Regions from separate parts of the Neobacillus sp. NPDC058068 genome, predicted to be linked through region 1. Evidence: predicted binding sites of a transcription regulator. Region 1 holds the regulator's gene; each other region holds the start of a gene.
The links. The regulator Rex, encoded in region 1, represses fermentation and respiration genes when NADH is low (regulators of the CRP and FNR family bind a similar motif). The targets are predictions, from matches to a motif close to TTGTGAAATATTTCACAA.

Region 1 (8,138 bases):
TGAAAAAGAAAATCCTACTCCTAGGCCAATAACAATCATGTAAAGCGTTAAGAACAGCCTGCTTGTATCCGGCGTGATGGTGCTTAATAACAAGAATCCAATAATCAAAATCACACCAGATAAAAACATGATGTTCCGGTAGCTCATTTTTGTCGTCAAAAACCCGCCGACCTGTGCCGTTACAACGGAGCCGAGCATCATTGGCAATAAAATCAGCCCCGAATTGGTGGCACTGCCGCCGTATACCCCCTGAACGAAAAACGGAATATAAACCGTTGCGGCCATAAACGCTGCCCCGTAAAACAAGCCAACAATCGTACTTCCGGCAAACAGCTGGTTCTTAAACATCGAAAACGAAATAATCGGGGCCTTCGCTTTTGTCTCAACCAATAAGAAGATGAGAAAAAGAACCGCAAATCCCGCAAATAGACTTAAAATGACCGTAGAATCCCAGTCATACGTCTGTCCGCCAAGTTCAAGGGCAAACATTAAACATACAACGGCACCAACTAAGGTAACCGCACCCCACCAATCAATTGATTGCTTTTGGTGAATCGGTGATTCTTTGTAAGAGAAAACAATAAAAATCAGCGATAAAATCCCCAGCGGCAAATTAATATAGAAAATCCAATGCCAGCTGATATGGTCAGTAATATACGCTCCGAGCAAAGGTCCAAATATACTCGACAGTCCAAAAACAGCCCCGAACAAGCCGCCCATTTTCCCGCGCTTTTCAGGCGGAAATAGGTCAAACATAATCGTAAACGCGATTGGAACAAGCGCGCCGCCGCCGACTCCTTGTATCGCCCGGTAGATACTTAATTGCGTAATCGTTTCTGCTGTACCACACAATATGGAACCTGCCATAAACAAAAGTAATCCAAAAATAAAGAATCGCTTTCTGCCATACATATCCGATAGTTTACCGAAAATCGGCATCCCTGCCATTTCCGCCACCATATAAGCCGAAATCACCCAGACAAATTTTTCGAGCCCGCCCAGGTCACCGACAATCGTCCCCATCGCCGTAACGACTATCGTATTATCCATTGAGGCCATCAAAATCGCCAATAGTAATCCTGCAACAACCAATCCTAACTTACTTTCCTTTGTGACCATCCCATTCTCCTTTAAAGTTGTGTCTTTGTTTTTATTATTGCTGAAGGGTCATGCGTTAACTCATTGGTATACTCGACCAACCCTATTTGGCAGCCGGGGCCAATTTTGACCATTTTGCCGCGAACGGTATCTGCCTTTGTATTTTCAAGGTAGATGTCGTCCCCTTCAATTACTTTAGCAGTAAGGAATCCCGTCTCTTTTCCAAACGAAAGCAGTGAATTCTTCTTCCTTTTCACCGTGATTTTCCCGCCGCCAATTTCCTCAGCACGACTCTCCCCAAATCTTAATGAAACTTTAATCGTTTCGGCGGTTAAAAGTCCTGTGATTTCAAAACCGCCGCTAGAATCGAACGTCTCATATTCCACATCGCCATTAACCGCAATACTCCCTTTAATGGTCGCATCATCTCCACTAAGTCTTTCGCCGACTTCGAGCAATCCGAGAATCTTCATTTTTTTCAAAAGGGCATGGCCGCCAACCTTCATCGTCCCCATGACAAGTGTTTGGTCAGCCTCCATATTCCCTTTAAATTCTGCCTCACCAATAATTTTCACGGAGCCAACAGTAGCATTTTCGACCGCTTCACTTGTTCCGTAAACATGGAAATCGGAACAATCAACATCATTTACAATTGTCCCTTCTCCTCTAATGCTGACTTTATCGTAATGGCCCCCAGGATAGCTTCCCGATCCATTAATAATTAGATTTTCGCTTTTTCCCATTACCTTCTCCTCCTCTTAAACCTTTTTTGACTCACCAACTACGGCATTTCTATCCTGTGAATATTCTTCCGTGTATTCAACTGCGCCAATTTGACAATTAGGTCCAATCTTTACCTGATTGCCGCGGACCACTTTTGCGATCGTATTTTCAAGTTCAATAATGTCCCCTTCAATTAAGTCCGTTTCCAGTTGCGTTTTAAAAAAGGGCTTGAATAACGTGCCGATGAACGACCCTTTATGTTGTTTTACGGTTATCGTCTGTCCGCCAATTTCTTTCGCCTTACATTCTCCGTATATCTCAACATCAACTTGATCAGCATTTAACAGGCCGCCAATCGTAAAGCGATATTTTCCTTTAAAAATTTCAGCTTCACAATCTTCACCCACCGATAAAATCCCATGACAGTTTATTTCCTCACTTTTAACTTTGCCGCCAACAGAGGCTTTGCCTGAAACATAGAGATGTTTCGCATACAGGTTTTTCTCAATTTTTGCTGTTCCTTCCACCGTAACCTGTTGGCTATCGATCGTTCCTTTAAAACTCGCATTTCCACTTATTTTAGCTGTATTTGCTTTCACATCGCCTTTGACCGTACCTGAACCATTGCATTCAAAGTCACTACACTCTAAATCACTGTTAACCGTTCCATGTCCATTCAATGTAACAAGCTGGAATTTCCCGCCATTAGATGCCCCAACCCCATTAATGACCAAATCTCCTCTATTCTTTAATTCCATTGCCATTCTCCTTTATAATAATTTCGACTTAATCTCTTCCATACAAGTCATTAGTGACAGTGACACTACCATTTTCGTTCCCGGTTCAAAATGAACGGCTTCTGCATTAATTAATAATAGGCACGAAGATACCCCAAGCTTTCGGGCAATCACCAATTCACAGCTTTTTTGTTTGATAAGTGGCGCATTATCCTTTAATACTTGTAAGACCATTTTCCCCTCATCCAAATTAATTTCACCCGACTGAAGCAGCTTTTCTAACACATATACTTCAAGAATTCTTGGAAAATGAAATGTAAGACCGCTCTTATCATTCTCTAGGTAAAAATTCATCACTGCAGCAGAAACAATGTTACGTTTGATTAAATCATCCTTTTCCAATTGCAAATCACTAATATTCGGCGAAAACATATCGGCCAGTTCATCTAACGAAAGATTTTCCTTCATCGTTTGGATTTTATCGATTCTATCTAAAATCTTTTCTTTTGGAAAAAAGGTTTCCTGACCGGTAAATGTCGATTTTCGAATAAACCATTCTTCAGGAATCAAATCCTTCCGCTTCCACCGATACAGCTGTCCGTACGAAATCCCTGCTAGATCTAATAAATCCTTCTTAGAAATTAACTCCTCGCTCATGTTGAAAACCCCTTTCTGTTTTATAATGTAACATAACACTGTTACGCATGTAAAGCGGGAAAAATAAAAAAGGGCTTTCCACAAGTTTATGCTCGTGAAAAACCCTTAAACATATTATTCTTCTAGCTCTGCGGTCGGATAGTGCTTTAAAAAGTAAATTAATGATTGCAGCTCTACTGCTAAATCGATATGGTGGACCCGAATGGAAGGAGGAACATTTAACCGTGCTGGCGTAAAATTTAATATCCCTTTCACATCAGCCTTCACAAGTCGATCGGTAATCTGCTGAGCGACCTGCGCGGGAACGGTTAGAATCGCTACCGATATATTTTCATTGGCTAGGACGTTCTCCAATTCATCAAGATGGTAGACCGGTACCTCACGAATCTTCGTTCCCATTTTATTCGGATCGACATCAAAGGCAAATTCTATTTTTGTGTTATTGTTTTTTAAAAAATTATAGTTTAAAAAGGCAGTACCAAGATTACCGACCCCAATTAAGGCCACCTTTGTTAGTTCATCTTGATCTAAGGTTTTGCGGAAGAAGGTTAATAAATAATTGACGTTATAACCGTAGCCCTTTTTGCCTAAGGCACCAAAATAGGAAAAATCCCTGCGAATGGTTGCCGAGTCCACTTTCACTGCTTCGCTCAGTTCTGCTGAAGAAACCCTTTGTTTACCGGAAGAATGAAGGTTTTTTAAAAATCGATAGTAGAGGGGCAGCCGTTTTGCTGTCGCCTGTGGTATTTTCATTGTTTCATTACCCATAATCTCCCACACCCCTTGAATGATTTAGTTAAATTTCATCGGTTCGTTTATAATCCCCGTTTTTACCGCCCGTTTTCTCGACTAAATAGGTCGGTCCGATGACCATCCCTTTGTCCACTGCTTTACACATATCATAAACGGTTAAGGCACAAGCTGCGGCTGCTGTTAACGCTTCCATTTCCACACCTGTGTTCCCTTTTGTTTTGACTGCTGCCGCAATTTGCAGGTGATAGTTCTCTTTCTGATCCGCTTCCCATGAGAAAGAAATGTTCACTCCTGTTAGCGGAATCGGGTGACACATTGGAATCAGATCCCATGTTTTTTTGGCCGCCATAACAGCTGCTACCTGGGCCACAGCTAACACATCGCCCTTTTTCATTTCATTATTGGTTATCTTTTCATAAATCTCTTTACTAACAGTTATGCTGGAATGTGCCAGAGCGGTCCGTGCAGTTTCTGGTTTATCACTTACGTCGACCATTTTCGCTCTGCCTTCCTCATTAAAATGTGTAAAATCTGCCATATAAAAAATCCTCCTCTCAAATCATACACTATTTTTCCTATTATGTGTGTGAAACTTTGAACTAGTTCAAACATTTTTTTCGTTGAAGGAAACCCGCTCTTAAAGCCCTTTATTGCCGACACTCTAGTTATACGGTACACTATTTGTATGTAAGAGGTGAATGAAAATGATTTTACTGCAGGTCAATCAACTACAAAAATATTATGGTGCTGACCTTATTTTATCGAATATTAAGCTAGAATTACAAACGCGAGACCGGGTGGCGCTTGTTGGCCGCAATGGTGCAGGCAAATCGACGCTTTTAAAGATCATTGCCGGACACTTGTCACATGATGGCGGAGATATAATCAAACCAAAAGAAGTAACCATTGGTTATTTAGCGCAAAATACCGGATTAGAATCGAATTTGTCCATTTGGGAAGAAATGTTGACTGTCTTCGAACCGCTTCAATTGATGGAAAAGTCGCTTCGCAGGCTTGAGGAACAGATGGCTGACCCCGGTGTGTTTGAAGACAATGAAAGATATGAACGTGTTCTTAAGGAATATGACCAGCTTCAGGTGAAATTTAAGGAGACTGGCGGCTATCAATACGAAGCAGATATTCGCTCCGTGCTCCATGGGTTAAGTTTCCACGAAAGCGCGCTTGCGATTTCAAGTTTAAGCGGCGGACAGAAAACCCGCCTTGCTTTAGGAAAATTACTATTAACAAAACCTGATATCTTAATTTTGGACGAGCCGACCAATCATCTCGACATCGATACTCTTTCATGGCTTGAGCAATATTTACAGAGTTACGATGGCGCCATTTTAATTGTCTCACATGACCGATATTTTTTAGATAAAGTAGTCACTCAAGTTTACGAAGTATCCCGCAAACAAATTCAAAGGTTTACGGGCAACTATAGTTCTTACCTTGACCAAAAAGCCGCCAATTATGAGCGCGATATGAAGGTTTACGAAAAACAGCAGCAGGAGGTTGCTGATCTTCAGGACTTTATCCAGCGGAACTTAGCACGGGCCTCGACGACTAAACGAGCACAAAGCCGCCGGAAAAAGCTCGAGAAGATGGAAATTATCGACCGTCCATTAGGTGGTGAAAAGTCCGCTACCTTCTCGTTTGAAATCGAGAAACAAAGCGGAAATGATGTTTTGGCAGTGGATTCGCTTGCTGTCGGTTACGGCAATGAAAAAATTTCTGAGGACATCAACTTCCGTGCCTATAAAGGGGAAAGCATTGCCCTTGTCGGACCAAACGGAATCGGCAAATCAACACTGTTAAAAACGATTATCAATCGATTGCCCGCGCTTGCCGGAACGATTCAATATGGAACAAACCTTGCGATTGGGTATTACGACCAGGAACAGGCCGAGTTAACCTCCAATAAGCGCGTGTTGAATGAGCTCTGGGATGATTATCCGCTTAAAAATGAAAAGGAAATCCGGACGGTTCTCGGTAATTTCTTATTTTCCGGCGATGATGTGCTGAAGATAGTTTCTACCTTAAGCGGCGGTGAAAAAGCCCGACTTGCCCTTGCTAAACTGATGCTTGAGAAGGCAAATGTGTTAATTTTGGACGAGCCAACTAACCATTTAGACCTTGATAGCAAAGAAGTGCTGGAGAATGCCTTAATCGATTATCCAGGCACCATTTTGTTTGTCTCACATGATCGCTATTTCATTAACCGGATCGCTACAAAGGTACTGGAACTGAGCGGGAATGGAAGCAGTGAATATCTTGGGGATTATGATTATTATCTAGAAAAAAAACTGGAGCAAAAAGAACTTGAAGCGCTTGCGCTTGAAGATTTAGCAAAAAAGGCAGCCTATTCCGCAACGCACGAGAAAAATAGTTATCAACAGGATAAGGAAAGTAAAAAGCTTGAACGGCAGCGAAAAAGAAAATTAGATGAAATCGAGCTGCGCATCGAAGTGCTTGAGGAACAAATTGGCGATTATGAGCAGCAATTATGTGCACCAGAGATTTTTCAAGACCACGAAAAAGTTTTGGAAATCAACCTAAAAAGTGAAAAAGCGAAGACAGAGCTTGAGCACTTGATGGAGGAATGGGCGGAGTTAGCGGAATAATGGTTGAAACCGGGCGGGATGTCTGGTTTCAACCATTATTTTTTTGGATATATATATGATATCTGCAAATTCTGGTGTGTTATTGACAGATTTTAATTTGAAATTGAAAATGAAAGAAACTATATCAACAAATTTTAAAGGATATCAACAATTTTTAAGAAATCCTTCGCTTTTCCACAACTTTATTCACACTTTAAACAGAATAATTTCAGGAGTTTTATAAGCTTTTCCACATTATCCACAATAAGTTGCGTTTTTATCCACATTGCCCACACAATCCACAGGCTTATCCACATTTATTACTTTTTCTATCTTTTTTTATAAAATCTTATCCACAAAGGACGTAAATAGCGTTACTGATTCGTTTATGCTGCACTCCCCCCCTTTTCGAAAAAAAAACTCTTCTTATTCAGAAGAGTTGGTTAACCATTATAGATTTCAATATCCAGTCCCGGATTTGCATTTAGGGAAAGCCCTGCTCTGATCCCTTTTTCAAACATCACACTTCCGGCAGCGGCAATCATCGCAGCATTATCGGTACACAAGGATAATGGCGGAATCACCAATTCTACCTTGTCATTATCCGCGAATGCCTTTTCTAATGCCGCCCTGAGGCCTTTATTTGCCGCAACACCGCCAGCGACTAATACTTGGTTCACACCATACTTAGCTACGGCTCTTTCCGTCTTCTTAACTAATACCTCAATCACACTTGCTTGAAAGCTGGCGGCAAGGTCCTCAGGTGCTATCACTTCGCCGCGCTGTTCGGCATTGTGGACCGTATTAATGACAGCTGACTTTAAGCCGCTGAAACTAAAATCATAAGAACCTTCCTCTAACCAAGCTCGAGGTAAATCAATTGTCGGGCTTCCCTCCTGTGCCAAACGATCAATATGCGGACCGCCTGGATACGGCATATTCAAGGTCCTTGCCACCTTGTCATACGCCTCTCCTGCTGCATCATCCCTCGTCTCGCCAATCACTTCAAAATGTCCGTGCTCTTTCATATAAACAAGCTCGGTATGCCCTCCTGAGACCACTAGAGCTATAAGAGGAAACTGCAACTCCGTTATCAGCCTGTTCGCATAAATATGCCCGGCAATATGATGAACCGGAACTAGCGGTTTGTTATGAGCAAAGGCTAACGCTTTGGCAGCATTTACCCCTATTAAAAGGGCACCAACCAATCCCGGTCCTTCTGTAACAGCTATAGCATCAAGCTCAGCAAAGGTTAACTTCGCTTGACTCAATGCTTCTTCAATGACGATTGTTATTTGTTCCACATGATGGCGTGAAGCAATTTCAGGGACTACCCCGCCAAAACGTTTATGGCTCTCAATCTGTGATGCCACTACATTAGCCGCAATTTCACGGCCATTTTTTATTATCGCGACTGCCGTTTCATCGCAGCTTGTTTCAATTCCTAATATCCACTGATCATTTTTCATAAATTCACCCACATGACTAACCCATCTTCCTGATTATCCGCATAATAATTTTTCCTAATCCCGCCATTTTGGAAGCCTAGTTTACGATAAAGGGATTG
Region 2 (8,138 bases), on a different contig from region 1:
TGAACCCGATAATTTTCCCGAAGGTACGGCCAAGAATGAGTTCACTATATTCGACAAGGGTTTTCTTCGGGTAAAGTTTAGAAAGTTTAGAAATAATAAAGACAATCAAAAAACCGCTTAAAGAAGCCCAAATGGGAGAAAGCCATAAATCACGCTTTGCATGTTGTGCGGTAATAAATGGAATATAAAGAATGGCCGTGGCTGCAACGACCGCATACATAATTAGTGCCATTTGGAAGGGAGAAATTTTTCCTTTTTCAATCATTATGCTTCATTCCTTTTTAAAGTACTAACCTATTTCCCAATATTTGCCGAATGGTTTGAAGATAAAGTCAATTAATTGACTTGGTCCAGGCATATTGGGGAATAAAACGAGTAAAATAGCAAGCAGCCATCCAATTGTGAGTAAAGTAAAAAAAACTACTTTTATTTTCCGTTCATATTTCTTCAGTTTAGGCCATTCCCATAAATGAATAAGCACCAATAAAGCTGTTATCCCCAATATAACTCCCACCTTCATTTATCTTCACCACCTGTTTTTGCATGTTCATTCTCTAATCCTGTTCTGATAATATTTACCTTCGTTTCGAAGGTAATATCTACTTTTCGAAATATATCGTTCCATTCACGGCTTTGTTTTTTCCATATTTTTGGGTATTTCCGTTGAAACGCTTCTGCAAAGCCAAAAATGTCAGCATTTAATTTTTTTTGAGCATTCGCTAAAGCTAATTTCTCTCGTCCTTCAATTTCTTGAACAACCTTTCGTTCTACTTCTTTTAACAATTTGGGACGTATTAAATTAAGATTTGATGTATTTTGAAGAACTTCTAGATCCGTATCCGTCTTCACTCTAATGCTCCATTTCCCATTCGTAATCTTAGGAATCAACTGATTATTGCTTCTTAGCAAATTTAAAGATACATATCCCGAATCTTCATTTGTACGAATGGTAATAATACCTGATTTCATTTCATTTCTCGGCCAAAGAATCCCTCGAGTTTCTTTATCGCTCAACCGCCCGACCATCTTATCCCCTTTCAATACGGCTGCCCCTTTAATGAATGGAATGTTCTTCCCCTTGTTAACTCCCAAATTGGACGGTGACAAATTTGCAACCCAAGGAATAACGGCTGCACCGGCTTCCCCTGATAACATTTCCGACAAATCTTTTACAGTTACTTTTACTCCTATTTGTGAATCGACTAATTTGCGAAGCTGTTTAGCTGAGTCCCGCTCCAACTCCGGCATCGACTCCAAAACTTCCTTTGCTGAAATCTTAGAAACAAAAACATCAGCACGTTCGCGAGGCTCCGTATACCGCATCCAAAAATCAATTTGATCTCCTACTCCTTTTTTTGCTAATTTCTCACCGATAACTAGCACCTCGTTTTGCCCCCAGAAAATACGCCGTGTAAGCTTCTCTTGGAGTCTAGACATCGCATCACCAATGGTTACTCCTTCGGCTGATCTGACTAAGGTTTGACTACTAGTACTTCCGCTTGACATCCCTCCTTGTTGTCCGCCTTCTGCTGGTTTCGGGATAAATACTTGGACGGACAGTTCAATTTCATCTTTTTTACTTATATCAACACCAGTTGCCAAAATGATTGCTAAATCATTCACCTCAGTTCGATCCCAGCATCCGGCAAGCAAAAACATAGTAGGGGAAAGAAGGAGGAACAGCGAAAAAGATTTATATTTCCACCATCTGATACAGTCCATCCTTAATCACCACCTTTACTTGGATCGGGTTTCTGACCATGGGGTTGCCGATATAGGTCTCCTAATTCGGTAGACGAAGATTCGGGTCGTGTATTCATCGCCCACCACGGGGCGCGAATGAGTACATCTTTTAAATTGCGAATCTTAAGTGGGGCAATTGAATTTAAATACGGAACACCGAAAGAACGTATGGTGCAAAGATGTACGACAATCGCGATAATCCCAAGCACAACACCTAATAAACCTAATATTCCGGATAATATCATGATCGGAAAGCGCAGCATCCGAATCGATATTCCTGCAGCATATCTTGGTAGTAAAAACGAGGCTACACCTGTAATCGCCACCACCATTACCATCGCTGATGAAACAAGACCAGCCGCGGCGGCGGCTTGTCCGATGACAAGTGCGCCAACGATACTAACTGCAGCACCTACTTGTTTCGGCAGTCTTACACCCGCTTCGCGCAATGCCTCGAATGTGATTTCCATCATGAATGCTTCAATCAATGCCGGGAATGGGACTTGTTCACGGCTTTGTGCAATGTTTAAGAGGAGAGATGCTGGGACCATTTCTTGGTGATACGTAAGAATTGCAACATAAGCTGATGGAGCAAGCAATGCGATAAATAAGAATAAATAACGCAGCCAACGGATGAATGTACTTATTAAAAATCGATTGTAGTAATCTTCTGGTGCTTGTAACAAACTTGCGAACGTACATGGGGCAATAAGAGTGGAGGGAGTTCCGTCAATCAATATGACAACCCGTCCTTCTAAAAGGCTAGAGGCCGCAACATCCGGCCGTTCTGTTGATAATACTTGCGGGAAAGGTGAAAAAGGGTCATCCTCAATCATTTCTTCAATATATCCGCTTTCCAAAATACCATCGATTTCAATTCGTTCTAACCGATTTGTTACCTCTTTGATTAATGTGGTACTTGCAATCCCTTCAATATAAGCAATGAGTACTTGCGTTTCTGTGAACTTACCGATTGTCAGTTGTTTCATTTTTAAGGCGGGATGGCGAATTTTTCTTCGTAAAAGGGAAGTATTTACTCTTAATGTTTCAACAAACCCTTCCCTAGGACCACGAACAACGGATTCGGCCACCGGATCCTCGATTCCTCGTTTATCCCACTTTGGTAAACCTAAAGAAATTCCGTTTATTTTTTTGTTAATCAGAATCACTGGGTTTCCAATTGAAATTTGTTTAAAGACATCTGTAATGGTGTAGATTTCCTTTACATCAGAAACAGCTAATTTCTTACTTACATTTTCAATCGATGTTTCTGAATCAAAGCTTTCCAACTGTATGAGCGGCATGAGTACATGTTGATCAATTTCCTGAGTATTTGAAAGACCATCGATATAAATGAGAGCAGCGTTTGTCCGAGCACCGATGGTAAAATCACGAAATATGACATCGGAGCAATCGGTATAGGCTGATTTTAAGATTCGAATATTTTCATTCAAATCCAGATTGATTGGTATGTTTGGTAATTTAGATAGTGTTTCCGTTATTTGCTGGCTTGGAAAACGGTATCCGCTATTTTTTTTATGCTTAAAAAAATTCATCACTTGGATCCCCTTTTCAATAATCAAGGTTATTCTTTCCAAATAAAAGGGGGATTATGAGAATTTTCTAGATGTCTACTAGAAAGTGATGAAATTTCTTCACAATTGTAGGTGTCATTATGTGATATGTTTCACTTTTTTTTCTGCTTCGCTGCCTTATATTAGAGGCAGTTAGGAATAAGGAGTGACGAAGATGAAGTTATTTTTACCAAAACAACATGGTGCGTGGGCAATGCTGATCATCCCTTTTTGGCTTGGGGTCATCAATGGGGGCTTTTTATGGCAGCATATCCCGTTTTTTATCGGCTGGCTCTTTTTGTACTTAGCAACCTACCCGATGCTCCTCTTATTTAAAAAGAAAAAAATCTCGTTTTATACAAAGTGGACACTTATTTATATGGTACCGGCATTATTGCTTTTAGCCATTCCATTAGTTGTAAGACCAAGTATTGTTTATTTTGGACTTTTAATGATGCCGTTTTTTATGATAAATGCTTACTATACTTCAAAAAATCAAGACCGTGCCTTTATGAATGATATTAGTGCTATCTTCGCTTTTTCGATTGCGGGACTGGCAAGCAGTTATTTATCCCAGGGCGAAGTGACCGTGACGGCGATTATTTTCACCTTCATTACATCTGTGCTATTTTTTATTGGCTGTACCTTTTATGTAAAATCAATGATCAGGGAAAAGAAGAATACGAAGTTCAAATGGGTTTCATGGGCATATCATTTCCTGCTCGTGCTTGTCTTGATCATAGGTGGTTTTTGGATTGTAGCACTCGCCTATATTCCGAGTCTACTAAGGGCGATACTTTTTTACGGAAAGAAGCTATCTCCAAAGCAAATTGGCATATACGAAATCATAAACTCATGTCTGTTCTTCATCATCATTGCTATCCAAATAATTTTACAAAAATAAAAAATCGGTCGTCACTCGACCGATTTTTTATTCTTCTGCTAATCAACTTTACATATTTCTGTTGGACAATCCTCGCAATCAATTTCCCTTTTTAAATACCCTAGATCATGAATAGTAATCGTGCCCTTATCTATCGAAATAACGCCTGTTTTTCTTAAGTCGCTTAGTAAGCGATTGACTACCTCACGGGAGGTGCCGCAGAAATTAGCCAATTCTTGATTGGTTAATGGTAATCCAATCAAAATCCCTTTATTCGTTTTAATACCATAGCTATTGGTGATCCGAATCAGCGTTGAATACAAAGCGCCTTTTTTGCCGTGAAGAACTAAGTCACGAAATTTGGTTTGTGTTTTACGGTATTGCAAACTCATCCATTTTATGAATTCAAAGGAAAGCTGAAGGTCTTGCGAAAGTTTTTCTTCCAGAACGTCCTTCATAATGACGGCCACTTCACCACTTTCAACAACCCGTGCGCTTAATAAATATCTGGAAGCAGGGGAGAATAAATTTAATTCACCGACAAATTCACCGCTAGAGCACATTCTTAATGTGAGCTCTCTTCCGTCAGGAATAATTTTACTGATTTGAAGTATCCCGCTTTGGACTATATACAATTCATCGGCAATAGAACCTTCCTGAAAAAGAAACGTGCCTTTTTTAATTTTTCTTACATGGTGCACCGTATCAAATAGATGGGAAAATGTTACGGGTAATTCTTTAACTGACTGCATGCTCATAACCACCTTTAAAGGTGCGAAATAAATCGCAAATTTGATTTTTAAAATAATGACAGTCATGATTTTATTTTACAGGATATTACTATTATTATATTGTTAACCAGGAATATTTAGCAATTAATGTGGAATAAGTTCATATAATCGTCAAAAGTAAAACGACATTTTAAATATTTCTCAGGAAATAACGTCGATGTTTGTTGAAATTTGAAAGAAATTCCTATAATGACAACACTAGAAAAGGAGATAATAAAGAGTAGATGAAAAGGAGGGAAAAAAATGGGCCAAAACCGCCAGTTTAAATCTGGGAAAAAAGCACCGAATAACGGAATTTACATTGAAGAGGGTGAAACTGGAAGCAATGTACTCCATCCCAAACAGATAAAGCTTAAAGCAGGAGATGCATTTCCTGAGACCTCGAATCATAACCGGGTTTGGACATACCAAAGAAAGCCTTAAAATATATGAACGGATAAAGTCATCCAAGCGGGTGGCTTTTTCTGTTACAAAATTTTACTTCAATATTGGATTGTTTTATAATAAATATAATAGGTCAGAAATGGTCAAATGAGGAGTGGGAGACAATGGACTTAAATCGAATGACTGAACGATTACAGAAAGGATTAATGGACGCACAGTCATTAGCAGTGAAAAATAGTCATCAGGAGGTTGATGAACCTCACTTACTTTTGGCGTTAATGGAGCAAGAGGACAGCCTTATTGCTGCCATTCTTGAAAGGGTTGGATTGCCTGCCGAAAAAATAAAAAACAGCCTTCAGGTTTCATTGACTAAAAAACCTCAAGTTACAGGAGGCGGAGCCCAGCAAGGGAAACTTTATATCACGGCTAAGCTGCAAAAATTGCTGGTAAGTGCTGAGGAATTTGCGTCAAAGTTTTCCGATGAGTTTATCTCTGTTGAGCATTTCCTCTTGGCTGCTTCGTTTGCAAACGATACTGAGATGAGGAAGATTGTTAAGTTCTTTGGGAAAACAGCGGAAGAAATATTAAAAGCGATAAAGGAAATAAGGGGGAATCAACGAGTGACATCACAAAATCCGGAAGCTGGATATGATGCTCTAAAAAAATACGGCAGGGACCTCGTTGCCGAGGTAAAGGCCGGAAAAATGGATCCGGTCATTGGAAGGGACACAGAAATCCGCAATGTTATTCGGATTTTATCGCGGAAGACAAAGAACAACCCTGTCCTAATTGGTGAACCTGGAGTAGGGAAAACAGCGATTGTAGAAGGTCTTGCTGAGCGGATTGTCAGAAAGGATGTTCCTGAAGGTTTGAAGGATAAAACGATTTTTTCACTTGATATGAGCTCGCTTATTGCCGGCGCGAAATTTAGGGGAGAGTTTGAAGAAAGACTGAAAGCAGTCCTAAATGAAATCAAAAAAAGTGAAGGGCAAATATTGCTGTTCATCGATGAAATTCATACGATTGTTGGGGCTGGTAAGACCGAAGGAGCCATGGATGCCGGCAATATGTTAAAACCAATGCTAGCCCGCGGGGAGCTTCATTGTATCGGGGCAACAACACTTGATGAGCATCGAAAATATATTGAAAAAGACCCGGCACTTGAGCGGAGGTTTCAGCAGGTACTTGTCCAAGAACCGAATGTTGAAGACACCATTTCCATTTTGCGCGGCCTAAAGGAACGGTATGAGGTATATCATGGGGTAAAAATTCATGATCATGCCTTGGTTGCCGCAGCAACACTTTCAAACCGTTATATTACTGATCGATTTTTACCTGATAAAGCTATTGATCTTGTTGACGAAGCCTGTGCTCTGATTCGTACCGAAATTGATTCCATGCCGACTGAATTGGATGAAGTGACTCGCAGGGTGATGCAGCTTGAAATTGAAGAAGCTGCGTTAAGAAAAGAAAGCGATGAAGGAAGTAAACTGAGGCTTGAGGTTCTGTTAAAGGAACTAGCTGATTTAAAAGAGCAGCTGGATTTAATGAAGGCAAAATGGCTGAATGAGAAACAAAGCATTCAGAAACTTCAGGAGAAACGGGAGAAGCTTGAAAAACTCCGCAGAGAGCTGATTCAGGCCGAGGACAAATATGATTTAAACCGGGCAGCGGAACTTCGCCATGGGCAAATTCCATTAGCGGAAAAGGAACTTAAGGAATTGGAAGCAGATGCAAAAATGGGGGAACGGTTACTTCGCGAGGAGGTTACCGGGGAAGAAATCTCAAATATTGTATCGAGATGGACAGGAATTCCTCTCTCTAAGCTTGTCGAAGGGGAAAGAGAAAAGCTGTTAAAATTAGATTCCATTCTACATGAGCGAGTTATCGGTCAAAACGAAGCCGTCCGCTTGGTAACTGATGCCGTCCTCCGTGCACGGGCGGGAATTAAGGATCCTAACCGGCCGATTGGTTCATTTTTATTTCTAGGACCGACAGGCGTTGGGAAAACGGAGTTAGCGAAAGCATTGGCAGAATCGCTATTTGACAGCGAAGAACAGATTATTCGTATTGATATGTCCGAATATATGGAGAAGCATGCTGTTTCACGATTAATTGGTGCACCACCTGGCTATGTCGGCTATGAAGAAGGCGGACAGCTGACTGAAGCGGTAAGAAGAAGACCTTATTCGGTTATATTAATGGACGAAATCGAAAAGGCTCATCCGGAAGTGTTTAATATTCTTCTGCAAGCACTTGATGATGGGCGAATAACGGATTCACAAGGCCGGGTTGTCGACTTTAAGAATACTGTTATTATTATGACATCCAATATTGGATCGCATTTTTTATTAGAACGAGGCGAAAATGAGATTGAAATATCTGAAGCGACAAGAGATAAGGTGATGAGTCAGCTTAGGGTCCATTTCCGTCCCGAATTCTTAAATCGAATTGATGAGACCATCCTATTTAAGCCGCTGTCTTTAAGCGAAATTAAAAATATTGTTGTAAAGCTGATGAAGGAGCTTGAAAATAGGTTGAGGATTCAGCGAATTGATATTTCCATACGTGAGGATGCAAAAGAATTTATTGCTGTAAATGGCTTTAACCCAATCTATGGTGCAAGACCTTTGAAACGGTATATTCAAAGAAATATTGAAACCAAACTAGCTCGTGAAATTATTGCTGGGAGAGTAACGGACCAGTCAAAGGTAGAAATCACAATCGAAGATGGAGAAGTGGCATTAGTAGTGTATTAAAGCA
Region 3 (8,138 bases), on a different contig from region 1:
ATTTGCCGGCACTAAAAGCCCCAAATAACGCTACTGTAAACCCCTTGTTTTCCAATCTTTCTGCTTTATCCACTAATTCTTTTGCAAGCTTTTGAAAACCTGGAAGGTCTTTTATTAATTTTGAAGCATGATGAAGCTTCTCGGTTGTGTATTTCAAATGATCCTTTTCAGGCTGGATGTGATGTTTCGAATTTTCGACATTGACAGCTGCTTCAACCGGTTTAGCCAAATTGTCTATTTTCTTGTCTATTTGGTTGGCTTTCCCTTGGAATTGAATGACTTCAAATTCCTCTTCCTCTTGTGCAAAAAGCCGATACACATCTTCCTTCAGACTTTCTGTTTGCATAAACAGGTCATCAATCGTCTTTTCACGTAAGAATATCGTTTGTTCATGCGTTTTTAACTCTGCTAATGCCTTTACATATCTCTCGATGTTGCTAAATTCCTGTTCATACCAGTCCTTTATGATTGCTGACTGGTCTTTTAAGGCGGCGAAAAAATGCTCTTTAAATTCGGAAAGTTGTTTCCTGGCGATCCTTTTTATTTCATTGGCGACATCCTCTGTGTAATGGAGAACATAGTCACCGGTGACTCGAGCACCCGGCTTCACTGTATTTATTAATAAATCAACCGGAACGCTGATGGAAAAGGATTGTGCTAAACGAATCAGCTCTGCCTGGTCTAGTTCCGCTTCCTTTAAGGATCGAAGGAGATATTCACGTAAATGCCACTCAAGCTGTGTCCTTGTTTTTTCAAGCAGATCTTGATAAAAACTGTCTAAGCGCTTTTTCTTCTCTTCTTGGGTTTTTTGTTTGGTAAACAGGAAGCCGGTTTTAAATTCAGGCTGGCTGCTTTCCAAAAAGCTTTCTGCTAATGCTCGTGTCTGAAACGGCAGGAGATAGGCATTTTTCATGATTAGAGAAATTTCAGCATCAAAATCCTTTTCTTTTCCTGCGGTTCCTTCGTTTATTACCTGAAGACTGGCGATGATATTTTGATAGTTGATTGATAATGCTTCTTTTTCTTGCTCTGTTAATTCATTTAGAAGTTCAAGGATCGGACCCAGCTTTTCTTCTTCCTGTTTATTTTCCTCGTTAAGATGGTCTTGGGTGATTTTTCTTAAAGAAGAATAAATGGACGGAATTAACAATTCATCTTTAGCAGCTAACTTTTCCGCAATAAATCCTTGAAGTTCACTAATTTCATTCAGTGGGTGGTCTTTATGCTTTAATGAAGTATAAAAAATCCTTGCCGGCTTTACCCCCCATGAGGCAAACGAATCGACAACACTGGTTTGAAAGTCAGAAAAACTTAATTCCTCATCCTTATGTTTATCGATTTGATTGATAACCAAATAAACTTCTTTCCCCGCCTCGGTCAATTCTTTTGTAAATAGAAAATTCAACTCTGCTTGGACGTGGTTATAGTCCATTACATAAAAGATCAAATCAGCGAGATGGATGGCTGATTCCGTTGCGATACGGTGGGCATCATCGGCAGAATCAATACCCGGTGTATCCATAATGACCGTATTAGCCGGTAAACGGGAATCGCTATGGCTAATCTCTACTTCCTCTATTTGGTCCCCGTCCTTGCAATAATTTTTGACTAATTCATAATCATAGGGTGCCAGATAGAGCCTTGGCTTTTCATGTTTAAAAAACACTTTCGCGTAATCCTCACCGGATTTTACTTTCACTAGGTTTGCACTAGTTGGAATCGGACTGGATGGCAGTAAATTTTCACCAACCACTTGATTAATCATTGTCGATTTTCCCGCGGAAAAATGACCGCAGAATGCAATCAGGAATTCTTTATTGTCTAACTTTTTTGCCAGCTGTTTTACCTTTTCAGCCTGCTCGCTATCTTGATGCTTGATTAAATAGTCATATATCGAAACAATTTTATGTTTTAGTGTTTTTATCGTTTCATTCTGATTGGCTGTTTGCACCATTTTTATTTATTCCCCTTAACAACGTAGTAATAATTTTTATTTTATACGATAATTCGAACTTTTCCTATCATGACAGAGCTTTTATTTTTAATAGCAAAAAGGCCAAGGTGAAGAACCTTGGCCACTTAAATAGTTTAATCGTTATTGGGTAACGTTTTTTAAGACGTGCTTCATGACAAATGCATAGATAATAATCGTTCCGCCAACAAACGCAAACGCCATATGTAACACCTTCCTTATCAGTCTGTCTGAGAATGATTTTCATTGTTAACAAAATTTTAGCACAGCTGATAATCATTTTCAATATCATGAAGGAAACTGTCACTTTTATTTAACAATCTTTGGGATAAACCGATGACAGTCATGAAAAACTTCGTCATATTCCGTTAACATTCTAAGCGCTTTTTCTTCCTCAGGTATCCGGATTGATAGGATCATGAAGTTTAGAATTGTAAACAGCAGTGCCGTATAGAAGGCATTAAACAGCAAGGGTACGATAAGCAGCTCCGTCGTGACAACAAAATAATTAGGGTGCTTTAAAAAGCGGTATGGCCCTTTTCTGACTACCTGCGCATGCTTTAAGACAAGAATTTTCGTATTCCAATACTTTCCTAGTGAAGAAATGGCCCAGCCTCTCAAGAACTGCGCAAGGATAAAAACAGTTAAAAATATTGGCCAGACCGGTGATAGCCCGCGATTTAATAAAATCTTTTCTGTAGATAATGCGACGAAAAAGAGCAGGTGCATGAAGACCATATACTTATAGTGCTTGTTACCAAATTCTATGGCTCCCTGCCGCTTCATCCATTTTTCATTGTTTCTGGCGATAAAAAGTTCCACAACACGCTGAAATGAGATGAAAACAATTAAGATAACAAATGGAACCAGATTATTCATTTACATCCACCTCATAAGGAGTAATTCAGAGCTAAACCCCGGACCAAGAGCGGTTCCAAGTCCAATTGCCTCTTTAGGAATGTCCATCTCCATATATCTCCGCAGTACATAAAGAATAGTGGCCGAGGACATATTTCCAAACTGTTTTAACACCTCAAGTGATACCTCTGTCATCGAAGCCGGGATATCTAACGCCTTTACATAAGCATCGATGACTTTTTTTCCGCCTGGATGGGCAATAAAGCAGTCGATTTGTTCAATTTCGATTCCATGTTCATCTAAAAAACCTTTAACATTCGGCTTAAGCCAGCCTTCGACAATTTGGGGAATGTCACGAGAGAAAAGGACAAATAATCCTGTATTTCTTAATTCCCAGCCCATTACATCCAAAGAGTTAGGCATGAGGGTCGATTGGGTGGCGATGATGGAGGGTGACGACGCCTTCTTTCTAATATCATTATTGTTCACAGCATCGCCGCAAACTAAGGCGCAGGCAACCCCATCAGCAAACAGAGAAGTTCCAATCAAATTACTTTTCGAAAGGTCATTCTTCTGAAACGTCAGGCTGCAGAGTTCGACCGACAGGACAAGGACTTTGGCCTTAGGGTAGGCTATGCAATATTCGTAAGCCCTTGATAAACCGGCTGCCCCTCCTGCACAGCCAAGCCCCCAAATCGGTATCCTTTTCGTATGTGGACTGAAAGGCAATTGATTCATAATTCGCGCTTCAATACTTGGTGTTGAGATACCGCTTGTTGATATGAAAAAAATGGCCTCGACCTCTTCATAAGGAATAGGCACCTTAAGAAAGTCTTGATTGTTTAAGCAATTGACAATCGCCTCTTTTCCAAGTGCGACAGCAGACTCTATGTAAGCGTGGTTCTTCTCTTCAAAAGAATGATTTTCTTTAAACCATTCTAAACCTTTCACAAAATGTCTTTTTTCAATCTGTCCATTTTGGAAGGCTTTCAATAGTCTCTCAATATCTTTAAATGATTCAGCAAAAAGCTCTCTAGAAAATTGGGACGCTTGATCTTGGTTAATTTCATAGGGAGGAATTACCTCTGCAACTGAAAGAATCGTCGGCATCATCATACTCCTTCAACATTCGTAAGGGTATTTTTACCAATAATCCAATAATTATTCATAAGGCTTAATAAACAAAAAAAGCTCCCCATAAAAGGGAAGCAAACGTTTTGAAGGTTGTTGTTGTTGTGCACTTAAATTATAGCGCGGAATTTACATCACATCATTACACAATCTTTTCCAATAGATTTTCAAAGGCTCATCTGATTATTTTTCTGATTGTTTTTGAACCTCGATTTTTATTTTATTTCCTGCTATTAGCCCGCAAATTTTACAGATTTCCGCTTCATTGTAAAGGAGCCGGCATTTTTCACAATAATACTTCTCCACTAAAAACACACTCATTTCTAAAGGTATATATGACATTTATTTTTATCATATTTTTAATATTTCGAAATGTGACTATCCTTCAAAAAAACAGGAATTCGAAGTATGTGAAGTATTTATCAATTACTTTTATCACAGGTTAGGTGTGATCGTTCACACTTTATTCACATTTAACCAATGGTAATTGTGATATAAATCACTGTTATATCAAGTTTTTATCATTACCATAGTAAATACCTAAGGAATGAACAATTTGTGAACTTACAAATTTAGTATTTTACTTTCACGATTGTTTTGTATGATGAAAGAGAACTCATTTAATTAATTTTCAATTTTCAGAAGGGAGTCTTGGGGATGGAAAAAACTGAACTGAATACAAAACAAAAAACAGAGATTGAAGATCGCTCCTCACTCAAAGGGACATTAGCATCCGTTTTCTTTTTGGGAATCTTTATCATTGTCACATGGGTAAGTGTTTATTACCTATTTGTAGATCGTTTTTAACTTTTAAGGGGGGAACAAATATGCACATGCATAAATTAGAAAAAATCTGGCTGATTTTCGGGACTAGCTGCCTGGTCATTTTTTTGACAGTCATTGGTGTTAGTGCCTTCTATCTTGGCAACAAGCCGCCAAGCTGTCTAACAACGGTTAATCCGGAAACGGTCGGTCAGGAAAAACCATTTAATGAACCAGGCCTACATAAAGTGGATGGCAAAGCTTGGGAATATGAATTAGTCTTTGTCGCATCTGCTTTCTCTTATAGCCCAGCACAAGTAGAAGTCCCTCTAGGGGCAAAGGTAAAAGTTATTGCTACAACAAAGGATGTTATTCACGGTTTTGAAGTAGCCGGAACAAATATTAACATGATGCTTGAGCCTGGATACATCAGTGAATATACAACAACATTTAACAAAGCAGGCGAATATTTAATTGTTTGTAACGAATACTGTGGTGCTGGACACCATTTAATGTACTCAAAGATTGAGGTGGTAAAATAATGGTTACTTCTACAGCTGCAAAAGTAAAAGTTGATCCTCGTGATGCGAAGCTTTCTATGGCACACTTTTTTGTTGCCTTTTCGGCGCTTGCTCTTGGCGGATTAATGGGTCTCCTGCAAACTCTTGTCCGATCAGGCAAATGGGAACTGCCATGGGGAATTGATTATTATCAAATCTTAACAGTACATGGTGTCTTAATGGGTCTTGTTTTAACTACTTTCTTTATTATGGGATTTCAATATGCTGCAGTGAGCAGAACAACAGGCGGGCATTCGAATGCCGCTCGACGATCTGGCTGGATTGGCTTCTGGGTCATGTTAGTTGGTACATTAATGGCCGCTACTATGGTCTTACTTAAAGAAGCATCCGTTCTATATACTTTTTATGCACCGCTTAAAGCCCATTGGATTTTCTACTTAGGCTTAACCTTTGTGATTGTCGGAAGTTGGATTGACGGTGCTGCTCAAATCATGACATACGCTAGATGGCGCAGGAACAATCCAGGAAAACCTAGTCCATTATTAAGCTTTATGGCTGTAATAAATACCGTTATGTGGATTATCGCAACATTGGGTGTAGCCGCTACTGTTTTATTCCAATTGCTGCCTTGGTCACTTGGTTTAGTTCCTACAGTTAATGTTTTAGTCAGCCGTACATTGTTCTGGTATTTTGGTCACCCATTAGTTTATTTCTGGTTACTGCCAGCCTACATGTGTTGGTATGCGATTATTCCTAAAATTATTGGCGGAAAAATTTTCTCAGATTCACTTGCACGTTTATCGTTTATTCTATTCCTGCTCTTCTCGATTCCGGTTGGTTTCCACCACCAATTAACAGAGCCGGGAATTGACCCAGCTTGGAAGTTCCTCCAGGTAATCCTAACTTTTATGGTTATAATCCCATCATTAATGACGGCGTTCTCTTTATTCGCAACCTTTGAGAGATACGGACGCAGCAAGGGCGCAACAGGTTTGTTTGGCTGGTTTAAGGTACTTCCATGGGGCGATGCTCGCTTTATCGTTCCTTTCATTGGGATGGCTGCATTTATTCCTGCCGGTGCAGGTGGAATTATCAATGCTTCCAACCAAATGGACCAAGTCGTGCATAACACGATTTGGGTTACTGGTCACTTCCATTTAACAGCAGCAACATCTGTTGTGTTAACATTCTTTGGGATTTCATACTGGTTGGTTCCGCATTTAACGGGAAGAAAATTAACAAAAGCAATGAATAAATTAGCGATTATTCAGGCATGGGTTTGGTTCATTGGTATGGCCTTCATGTCAGGGGCGATGCATTTCCAAGGACTTCTGGGAGGACCAAGACGTTCTGCTTTCTCCACTTACGGCGGTTCCGAGCAAGCGGCTGAATGGATTCCTTACCAAATCGCTCAAGCAGTTGGCGGTACGATTTTATTCCTTGGTATTATTCTCGTGTTAATCATCTTTGTAAATCTAGCGTTCTTTGCTCCAAAAGGGGAAGAGGAATTCCCAGTTGCTGAAGCTGAAAACCTTGAAGAAAAAGCACCAATGGTGTTTGAAAACTGGAAATTATGGCTCGGCATTGCGGCAGCTCTCATTCTTTTCGCATACACGATACCATTTATCGATATTATCCAAGACGCACCACCAGGCTCGAAAGGATTCCAGACTTGGAGTAAATGGTGACCTGATAAAGAAAACTCGCCGATTGGCGAGCCGTTAGGCGGTTCATGAGGCGTAGTTGCACTTATGCCTGATGGGAAAGTTATACTTTCACATCGGCTAAAGAAAAGGCTTCAATCAAAGTCGATTGAAGCCTTTTCTTTTTGTATTTTACCAAAAGACCCTTTTGGAAGATTAATCAGTAAGACAGATAATAGGATGATTGTTGAGCCAATCCCTTGGATCAACCCAAAACCCTCGCCATAGAGTAAAACACTTAATAGCGTCGCGATGACTGGTTCGACCGTGGCAATGATAGCTGCTTTACTGCTTTCTATCTTCTCTAGCCCTTTTGTATAACATAAGTATGCAATGACTGTTGGAAACAACCCGAGGCCAATTCCATATAGGAGAACGTCTCCTGAGGCAAGCACACTCCCCTTCTTCCACAGCCCTGTAATCGGAAGTAAGGTAATAGCCGCTACAATAAACGTGTAGAGTGTAACCGTAAATGGCGAATATTTTTTTAAAGCAAATTTACCAAAAATACTATACAGTGCGTAGCCGAAACCAGCACCAAGCCCTGTTAGAAGACCTGCGGCGCTGATTGTAGCAGCATCTGTCACACTAAGCCCGGCAATCAATACGCAGCCTAGAATGGTTCCAGACACCGAAATAAGTTTGACCGAATCCATTTTTTCCTTTAGAAAAAAATAGGATAAAACGGTGACGAACGCCGGAGCAGTATACAATAATATCACGGCAATCGATAAATTCATTTGATTAATTGCTGAAAAATAGCACCAGTTAAATAAAACAATACTGCAGATCCCTGTACCAATAAATAGCGGTACATCAGTAAAGCTTATTTTCAAATGGTCTCGGTATTTTACGATTCCAATTAACGCTAGTAAAACAGCTGCTGTCACTACTCTGACAGCAACTATTTCCATCGGAGTAAATCCAAGGCTTGTTAATTTTCTAACAAAAATAGCGATGATTCCCCATAACGCTGCACTTACGGCGATTAGAACGATGGGAATGGTTTTCTTCAATTCAACTGATAAACCTTTCCGTATTTCTCATAAAGATAATCAATTAAATATTTTGCATTTAAGCCTTCACCTGTAACATCGTTTAATATTTCCAGCGGCTTTTTCATTTTTCCAAAACGATGGATTTTCTCCGTCAGCCATTCCTTGATTGGAAGGAAATCCCCTTCCGCTAATA

Region 2: a site for Rex is predicted at 3,419-3,436, ahead of ACFVSW_RS03730 (YwiC-like family protein). Genes of this name have one in related genera too.
Region 3: a site for Rex is predicted at 4,370-4,387, ahead of ACFVSW_RS23480 (cytochrome c oxidase subunit 2A). Genes of this name have one in related genera too.

What each region holds. Positions count from the first base shown of each region.
Region 1 is NZ_JBHVSI010000018.1:2,024-10,161, reverse strand. It holds gene ACFVSW_RS19930 (MDR family MFS transporter) at 1-1,119, opposite strand, end outside; gene ACFVSW_RS19925 (cytoplasmic protein) at 1,131-1,841, opposite strand; gene ACFVSW_RS19920 (polymer-forming cytoskeletal protein) at 1,857-2,579, opposite strand; gene ACFVSW_RS19915 (YhbD family protein) at 2,592-3,215, opposite strand; gene ACFVSW_RS19910 (redox-sensing transcriptional repressor Rex) at 3,330-3,983, opposite strand; gene moaC (cyclic pyranopterin monophosphate synthase MoaC) at 4,012-4,506, opposite strand; gene ACFVSW_RS19900 (ABC-F family ATP-binding cassette domain-containing protein) at 4,673-6,592, shown strand; gene tsaD (tRNA (adenosine(37)-N6)-threonylcarbamoyltransferase complex transferase subunit TsaD) at 7,015-8,040, opposite strand; gene rimI (ribosomal protein S18-alanine N-acetyltransferase) at 8,037-8,138, opposite strand, start outside.
Region 2 is NZ_JBHVSI010000002.1:291,467-299,604, reverse strand. It holds gene ACFVSW_RS03750 (GerAB/ArcD/ProY family transporter) at 1-265, opposite strand, end outside; gene ACFVSW_RS03745 (hypothetical protein) at 290-520, opposite strand; gene ACFVSW_RS03740 (Ger(x)C family spore germination protein) at 517-1,722, opposite strand; gene ACFVSW_RS03735 (spore germination protein) at 1,725-3,299, opposite strand; gene ACFVSW_RS03730 (YwiC-like family protein) at 3,493-4,221, shown strand; gene ACFVSW_RS03725 (Crp/Fnr family transcriptional regulator) at 4,260-4,952, opposite strand; gene ACFVSW_RS03720 (YjzC family protein) at 5,235-5,414, shown strand; gene clpB (ATP-dependent chaperone ClpB) at 5,540-8,134, shown strand.
Region 3 is NZ_JBHVSI010000024.1:74,280-82,417, reverse strand. It holds gene ACFVSW_RS23495 (dynamin family protein) at 1-1,954, opposite strand, end outside; gene ACFVSW_RS23490 (isoprenylcysteine carboxyl methyltransferase family protein) at 2,282-2,851, opposite strand; gene ACFVSW_RS23485 (type III polyketide synthase) at 2,852-3,940, opposite strand; gene ACFVSW_RS23480 (cytochrome c oxidase subunit 2A) at 4,619-4,768, shown strand; gene ACFVSW_RS23475 (cytochrome c oxidase subunit II) at 4,789-5,265, shown strand; gene ACFVSW_RS23470 (b(o/a)3-type cytochrome-c oxidase subunit 1) at 5,265-6,932, shown strand; gene ACFVSW_RS23465 (DMT family transporter) at 7,043-7,963, opposite strand; gene ACFVSW_RS23460 (carboxypeptidase M32) at 7,960-8,138, opposite strand, start outside.